Regions from separate parts of the Cumulibacter soli genome, predicted to be linked through region 1. Evidence: predicted binding sites of a transcription regulator. Region 1 holds the regulator's gene; the other holds the start of a gene.
What was found. The regulator LexA, encoded in region 1, represses DNA repair genes until DNA is damaged. The targets are predictions, from matches to a motif close to TCGAACANNTGTTCGA.
Positions count from the first base shown of each region.

Region 2: the regulator LexA is predicted to act here: its motif matches at 2,157-2,172, upstream of E1H16_RS16570 (HNH endonuclease signature motif containing protein).

Region 1 covers NZ_SMSG01000003.1:268,398-272,795, forward strand. Annotated here, with positions in the region: gene hflX (GTPase HflX) at 1-675, shown strand, start outside; gene E1H16_RS08050 (phosphatase PAP2 family protein) at 685-1,452, shown strand; gene lexA (transcriptional repressor LexA) at 1,456-2,157, opposite strand; gene E1H16_RS08060 (hypothetical protein) at 2,464-3,066, shown strand; gene nrdR (transcriptional regulator NrdR) at 3,286-3,771, shown strand; gene E1H16_RS08070 (vitamin B12-dependent ribonucleotide reductase) at 3,861-4,398, shown strand, end outside.
Region 2 covers NZ_SMSG01000008.1:61,076-65,473, reverse strand. Annotated here, with positions in the region: gene E1H16_RS16580 (MFS transporter) at 63-1,442, opposite strand; gene E1H16_RS16575 (TetR/AcrR family transcriptional regulator) at 1,508-2,086, shown strand; gene E1H16_RS16570 (HNH endonuclease signature motif containing protein) at 2,218-3,909, shown strand; gene E1H16_RS16565 (CPBP family intramembrane glutamic endopeptidase) at 4,052-4,398, shown strand, end outside.

The sequences.
Region 1 (4,398 bases):
GAAACGCCCTCCGTGGTCATCGCTGGATACACTAACGCCGGCAAGTCGACGCTGATTAATCGATTGACCGGCGCCGGCGTGTTGGTCGAAGATGCATTGTTCGCGACACTTGATCCGACGGTACGTCGTGCCGAAACCGCTGATGGGCGCGCGTACACCATCTCCGACACCGTCGGGTTCGTCCGCGCGCTACCGCATCAATTGGTCGAAGCGTTCCGCTCAACGCTGGAAGAAGTCGAGGATGCCGACCTCGTACTGCATGTCGTTGACGGCGCGCACCCGGATCCCATGGGGCAAATCAGCGCAGTGCGTGAGGTATTCGCCGACATTGATGCCGGTGACGTTCCGGAGTTGCTGGTCGTCAACAAGGCTGATGCCGCCGACCCGAACGACCTAGACGTGTTGTTGAGCAACCTACCGGGAGCCGTCGCGGTATCCGCGCGTACCGGCGATGGGATCGCGGAACTGCGCGCCACCATCGACAGCGCGCTCCCACGACCGGCAGTCACCATCGATGTCCTGGTGCCGTACGACCGGGGCGACTTGGTGACAATGCTGCACAATCGGGCGGATATCGACACGATCGAGTACCTCGCCGACGGCACCGCCATTACCGGGAAGGCCTATCCGGGCGTCGCATCGGCCGTTGAAGCCTACGCGCGCAGCGCCCCGTAGTCTGGCCTGGTGAGTGCACCAACAGTCCGCCCGGCGCCGCCGTGCGGAAATACGGACGGTGCGTGGCCGAGCCCACGCGCAGCGTATCGCCCGCGGGCCTGGCACGCCCTCGTCGCGGCAGCCATCTTGCTACTCGTCCTACTCGATGTGCGTTTCGACGGATTACTGCGTCAGTTTGACGCGACGAGTAGCGACTGGCTGCTGTCGTGGGGCATGCAAGATCACGGGTTCCTGAACGCATTCGGGTGGGTACTGAGCCAGACCGGTGGGCGGGGACCGAACCTCGTACTGATCCTGGTGATGTGCGGCGTGATCTTCGCGCAGCGCCGCACCTACGCGCCGTTCGTGCAAGTGCTCAGCGCATCGGCGCTCATGTACCTCACGGTGTATCCGATTAAAGCCTGGCTTGATCGCAGCTTTCCGACAGATCCGGGCGGCGACTACCTGCACGCCTCGCCGGCGCCGGGTGGCGCATTCCCATCAGGTCACCAAGTGAATGCGACCGTATTGGTGGGGGTGGGCGCATGGATCGCCATGGAATACATCGCGAACGATACCGTGCGGCGCGTCATCGCTATCTACGCGGTCGTTGCGCCCATCGTGTGCGCCATCGCGGTGCTCATCATGGGCTACCACTGGGTCTCAGATGTGATCGGCGGAACCTGCGCGGGCATTATTCTGCTGTGGTTCGTCCGTTGGTTCTGGGCGAGTCCGCTCGGCGAACGGGCGACCGCGGCGATGAGCGTGCCGCGGCGCAGCCCGCGCGCCGAGCGCTGAGGGTCAAATACGTCGCAGGACCGATACGACTCGACCGAGGATCGTCGCGTTGTCGCCATCAATCGGTTCGTACGCCGGGTTATGCGGAATCAACCAGATGTGCCCGTCGCGCTGCCGATATGTCTTGACTGTGGCTTCTCCGTCGATCATCGCAGCGACGATTTCGCCTTGATCGGCCACGGGCTGTTGGCGCACGACTACCCAGTCTCCGTCGCAAATCGCGGCATCCACCATCGAATCTCCCGTAACTCGTAGGAGGAACAAGGTGCCTTCGCCCACGAGTTCCTTGGGGAGCGGAAAAATATCCTCGACGGCTTGCTCGGCGAGGATCGGGCCACCGGCGGCGATCCGTCCGACGACCGGAACGTAGGTCGCGGCGGGCAATGCATGCTCAGCGTCCGGATGCTGTTCTTCCGCAGGTCGTACATCGACCGCGCGGGGGCGATTCGCATCACGTCGCAGGAAGCCCTTGGCCTGCAACTGCCGCAACTGATGCGCTACCGACGACGGCGAGGCGAGCCCGACGGCTTCGCCGATCTCCCGGACGCTGGGCGGGTATCCCTGGTTAGTGATCGCTGTACGAATGACCTCCATGATGTGGTGCTGACGTGGGGTGAGCGACGCCTCATCAGGGCGGGAGGGGAGATGGTGCACGGTGGCGTCGCCGTCACTGGGCTCTTCCGTCGCATCCTTCTTGTCGGCCATGGGGGCTCCTCGTCGAGCGGTCGTAGTCGCGCCGTAATACTCGGCGTCTCGATTCACATTCTGCCAACTACTTGATCACAGTTCAAACATTTGTTCGAGTAGACACGCCGAAATGTCTTGACATCGCCATTAGGTCGAGGCCTAATGATACAGACGTTCGATCGAACAACAGTTCGGCCCAACCTCGGTTGGTCTTCCCGTGGACGTCCCGACGAGATTCGCATCAAAAACTTGTCGGTGGCATAAGTGAGGCTTTGGCTCATGATTACTTCGACTGCAACGCCCTCGCGTACTTCGACGCGCCGCGTGAAGCCCCTGACGATTACGCCGTTCGGTCGGCCCCAGATAGATGGTCCGAGCGGCCGGCGCCAGCAGCCGTCGCAACCGACTATTGGTGCGTCCGCGTTGCGTGATGCGCGCGCGGACCTGGGCATGTTCGAGGAGCGTGCTCGCGAGCAGGTCCCCGTACGGCGGCTGATCGGTGAGCAGTTGGATCCGATCGTGCCGGCGGTCGTGTCCGAGCCGCCGCGGCGCGCAGATCGGCGCGCTCGGAGCATGGTGGATCCGGTGAGTGAGCGGCGCGCGGTAGTCGCTGCGCCGGTGCGCGGAGTCAGTAATCGCCCGCGCCGACTGAGTCTGACCCTGCGCGGGCGAGTGACGGTCGTCGGTCTATTGGTCGGCGTGGTCGCAGGGTGCTCGGCGTTGACGCTCGGTCTGTCCGAGCAGCCGCGCCCTGCCGAATCCACGCAGGTCGTCGCCCGCAGTGGAGAGACGATCGAGTTGGTCGCCGAGCGCGTAGCTGACGGCCGTGACGTGGGCGACGTCGCCGAGTCGATCCGCGCGGCGAACGGACTGGCTATCGATGACGCCGTGCAGGCCGGCGATGTGTTGGTCGTTCCTGGCTCCTGACATCGCCGTCCGCGCATCCGTCGAAATTCCCCCGCGTTTCTGGTTGCGGCGCATTGTGATCCGTCCTAGTCTTGACCACAACATCTAGTAGTTACACGCTTGTGGTTCGTCCACAGGTTGTGCACGAGATGCTCACAGGTCATCCACCGGCTGTCCACAGGCGGACGGTGGGTTATGCCCAAGGAATCCACAAGACGCTCGTACTCGGCGGAGGACAACATGCGCTGCCCATACTGCAGGTGCTCCGAATCGAGAGTTGTTGACTCTCGCGAGGTCGACGATGGTCAGTCCATTCGCCGTCGACGTTCCTGTCAGGAATGCAGTCGGCGATTCACCACTGTCGAAGAGACCGTATTGGCGGTCACGAAGCGTAGTGGCGTGAGCGAACCGTTCAGCCGTGACAAGGTCGTACGAGGTGTCCGGCGGGCATGCCAGGGTCGTCCGGTGAGCGAAGACGCCTTGGCCCTACTTGCGCAGCAAGTGGAGGAGACCGTGCGATCGAGCGGTGCCGCTGAGATACCGAGCCACGAGGTGGGTCTCGCGATTCTGCGCCCCCTACGCGAGCTTGATCCGGTGGCGTACCTGCGGTTCGCCAGCGTCTATCGATCTTTTGAATCCGTCGCCGACTTCGAGCGCGAGATTGAGTTGCTGCGCGCCGAGGCCACCGAGCCCGATCCGTCACAAAACCTAGATATCTCTTCGTGAGTAACGCGTCATCCGACCCACTTCTATCCCATCAACGTCATCAGCACGGCGCACTGACAGTCACAGCGCGAGAGAGGACACCGGCCATCATGACCGACATCGCCCAGCCCATCCGCAGCACGGAGCCTAGTGAGCCGCGTTATCCGCACGACGGTCTACGCGTCGAGCGGGTCTACACCACCGAGGGGGTGCACCCTTACGATGAGGTCGTCTGGCAGCGCCGTGACGTAGTGATGACCAACTGGCGCGACGGCTCGATCAACTTCGAACAGCGCGGTGTGGAGTTCCCCGAATCGTGGAGCATCAACGCGACGAACATCGTCACCACGAAGTACTTTCGTGGCGCGGTCGGTACCGATAGCCGGGAACACAGCTTGCGTCAGCTTATTGACCGGGTAGTCAATAAGTACCGCGAGGCTGGCGAGCTCAACGGCTACTTCGCGAGCCCCGCTGACGCGCAGATCTTCGGTGAGGAACTCACCTGGATGTTGTTGCACCAAGTGTTTTCCTTCAACTCGCCGGTGTGGTTCAACGTTGGTACGGCTGCTCCGCAGCAGGTGTCGGCGTGCTTCATCCTGTCCGTCGACGACACGATGGACTCGATCTTGAACTGGTACCGCGAAGAAG
Region 2 (4,398 bases), on a different contig from region 1:
CGATCTGCATATAACTGTCACAGCATCGCTTGCCCAATCGCGACGCAAGGACCGTGGGGTGGTTAAGTCTTAGCCGGCGGCGTCGTTTCACGCGGAAATCCGTCGCGGTCCACTTTGATCGCGGCCGCCATGGCAAGAACGGCGAGGACAGCCACCGCCATGACGAGGAACGCGATTCTGTCGGCACCCGTGATGACCGTGCCCGCGCTTGCCACAGCGACACCGATCGCACCGCCGAACTGCTTTGCGGTATTCATCAGGCCGGACGCCGCACCAGCGTGCTCGGGTCGGACCCCTGCGGTGACGAGCGTGGCCAATGGTGTGTTCACCAAGCCACCGCCGATGCCGACAACGACGGTAGGCACCAGGACGGTGATGGCCAAGGCTCCCTCGTCGAAGGCTGCGAGCCAGATCAAGCCCGGGACCGCAATCGCCGCACCTGCCGCAACTAGCGATCGGGGTGCGCGCCGCTTCATCAGGCGCGGCGTGACCCACAAGTTCACAACCAGCATGATCACTGTCAGTGGGACGAAGGCGACACCGGCTTGCGTCGGCGAGAAGTCGAATCGGGTCTGAAACCGATAGGTCAGGAAGTACCACAGAGCGATCTGGAAGCATGCGCCAGTCAACGCCGTCGCGATGTTTCCCAGGACGATGACCCGATCGCCGACGAGATCATCCGGTACAAGTTTTTCGAGCGTTCGGCGCTGCTGCATGACCAACAGGACGAACAGCACGACCGCCACCGATCCTGCCGCAATCGCAGCCGCACTCAGGGTGGGTTCACCGGCCACGGACAGCGCATAAGTGGCACACGCGAACGCAGCGGACGTCAATATTGCGCCGATCAAGTCGATGCGACCCGAGGCACGTCGATCGACTGCTCGCCGATGAAGCACAAACGCGGAGATGATGACGCCGGCACCGATGGGCAGGTTGATCAGTAGCGTGGCACGCCACGAAATGAACTCGGTGAGAATCCCGCTGGCGATGTTGCCCAGCCCGCCACCAGCCAGGCTCACTGCGGTCCAGATTGCGATGGCCCGCGTACGCTCGGTCCCCTGGGAGTAGGTAATCGTCAACAGGGTAAACGTCGCCGGAGACACCGCAGCGGCCGCGATGCCCTGCGCAGCACGGGCCGAGATGAGTACCCACCCCTCCGTCGCCAGGCCCCCGACCAGGCTCGCCAAGGCGAAGGCGAAGACGCTCCAGGCGAGCAACCTGGCGACCCCCACAACGTCCGCCAGGCGCGCTCCCACGAGGAGCAATCCGGCAAATCCGAGGCTGTAGGCCATCGCCACCCACGACGCAGAGACCCGCCCTAGCCCGAGGTCTACTTGGATCGAGGGCAAGGCCACGTTTACCACGGACACATCCAGCACGACGATCAGCTGGGCCAGACACGACGCACACAAAGCGAGTCGTTGCGACGGAGATGGCATACCCCTCCTTGATACGCACGTATCAGTTGATACGAATGTATCATCGTTACGGCGAGGGGGGTCGTATGTCGGAACAGGAACGCAGAGCGCAGATCATGGAAGCCGTAGAGCGGCTTCTAGCCCGCGGCGGGATCAACGCCGTCACCATGAGAGCCGTGGCCGCGGAAGCAGACGTGTCACTCAGACTCGTCCAGTACTACGGCAACACGAAAGACGAACTTCTCAGCGCGACTCTCGAGCGCCTGGCCGAGAAGAGCGTCCAACGGTGGCGGGCTCGCGTCCAACACGAGGGCAGCAAGGCGCCACTTGACGTGATCAAGCTGTTTTTCGACGAGGCGTTGCCGACCGATACAGTCAGCGAGGACTTCCATCGCCTAGGAGTTTCCCTAGAGGCACTGTCGATCTCGGATCCAGGGGTCGCCGGCCAGGCATATCAGTCCCACCTGAGCGGGCTCGCAGATGAACTTGCCGACATCCTGCGGCCCGATCTCACCGCAACCATCGCGCGCCGACTCGCACTTGAGGTGATGGGACTAGCGCATGGGGTCGCGTCGCTATTGATGGCGCGACAGCTATCTGAGCGTGACGCGCTGGCGCTCATCAAGAGTTATCTCGCGCGACTCGAACCTCTGCTGTCCACATAGTTTCGAACCGCTCGACGGCGATCACCGGAGGTGTACTCCAGGACGGGAGTTACAACTAATGCATCATGATTCGAACATGTGTACGATGAGATCAGTACTTTGAACCGTGGATTCGCTGAGGGAGGTTGGTCGTGTTGGAGTCGCATCACGCGCGGTACGTCTCCGCGGACGTGCTGGCCATCAGCGCCAGCCACGATCGGTCTTCACCCCTGGCTGGTGCGGCTGAATCGCTCGCTTCGGAAATCGGTTCGGCACTCGACCAGATGGCGGCGGCTGTTGATGCGTTGATCGCGGTCGGCGACCGCGGCGACTTCGGCGCCCTTGGCCCCGAGGGACTGATCGCGCTCGCTCGGGAGCTCGAGTCTCAGCAGGCCCGATGCATCATCATCGAAAGCCACCTGTACGAAGCCGGGCTACTCGAAGAACTCGGCAAGTACACGTGCACATCCAGCACCGCGCACGCCTTCGCACAACTGCTGCGGATCCGGCCCGCAGAAGCGCGCGCACGCGCCCGCCGCGCCGACCACATACTTCCCACCAACTCCTTCAGCGCCGGCGAAGGCTCACCCAACCTGCCCACGCTCGCGGCAGCAGTACGCGCCGGAGAACTCTCTCGCGACCAAGTCGACATCATCAGCACCGCCATGCGCCGCCTACGCACCAACGCCGACCTCGAACCTGCCGACCGCACCACAGCAGAACAGACACTCGTGCACCACGCCCACGGCATGGGCACCAACGACCTACACCGCGTCGCACAAAAAATCGACGACGTCCTCGCCCCCGACGGGCGCCTCCCCCGAGGTCACCTCGCGCACGCGCGACGCGCAATCAACATCAGCACCGAACGCGCCGACGGCACGTACCGCATTCACGGCTTTCTCACCCGAGAGTTAAAAGCCCGCTTCGAGGCAGCCATCGGCCCCTATAGCGCACCACACCCCGCCGAAGACCGCACCCGCGACACCCGCAGCTATGAACAACGCACCCACGACGGACTCAACGAAGCCCTGCAATACCTACTGGCCACCGCCGGCGGTGTACCGGCCACCGGAGGCACTCCCGCCACCGTGCACCTGACCGTCAACCTCAACGACCTACTCACCGCCCTCCACGCGAACAACGACCCCAGCCACGACACACACGACTGGGCAGCGATCGGCACCATCTCCGGCGGCGACCGGATCACCATCAACGACCTCACACACCTCGCGCACGAAGCAATGCTGATCCCCACGTGGATCACCGACACCGGTGGCATCGTAGCGTTCGGGCGCACCCGTCGCATCGCGACCGAGAATCAGACTCACGCACTCATCGCCCGAGACCACGGCTGCTCATTCCCGACCTGCCAAGCCACCCCCGACCGCTGCGAACGACACCACATAAAACCCTGGTGGAACGGCGGCACCACAGACCTCAACAACCTCACCCTCATGTGCCGACACCATCACCGACACTTCGAAGAATCCGGATGGCGCGCACACATCATCAACGGCCTACCCTGGTGGATCCCACCACCATGGATCGATCCCCACCAACGCCCCGTCCTCAACACGCGGATCGCAATACCCGATCACCATCAGATCGAACACGCGACCACGCAATCGCGCGCCGCGCTCAGCACCACACCCCCGGCAACAAACAACGACGAGGCCGAAGGACTAGACCCCGCCGACGAACTCATCGCCCTGCTCGCAGCCCACATACCCAACCCTCACGAACGCGCAGCCTTCACGCGCACCACCAGACTGCTCGACGACTACACCAACGCCGCGTACAGCAACGCCGACCCCACACTCGCCGACCACACAGCTGCGTAGTGCGGCACGGCGCCGAACGGGAGCAGCACCCGTGTCGCGCGCCATACTCCCGATGTCCGAAGTCAGATACGGGCCTCACACGGCACGGATTACAGTTCCGTTCAGCCGTTCATGCTGCCTATCCACGCCCGCTGGAGCCTTGTTGACTGAGTCATCGCTGACCACCACGCCTACCGACACACACCCGTTGTCGCGCCGCGCCAGCCGCCTCGCGCATCGAGTCGCTACAGGCGGCTGGGCGCTCAAGCAACGGCTACCGAAATGGGCGCGATCGCGGGCCGCTGCCCGTACGGGCATGGTGCTTGTGGCGTTGGCCGCACTCAACATCACGGCGCACCTGTTCGACCTGGACGCGAAGATCGTGATTCCGCTCGGCGCGGCACTGCTGGCTGCCGCCGCCTGGGCCAGCGGGCTACGTAGTCGAGCGCTCGGCGTACATCGCGACCACGCACGGCACGGTTTGCGGGTAGCACTGTGGTGCGCCGGAAT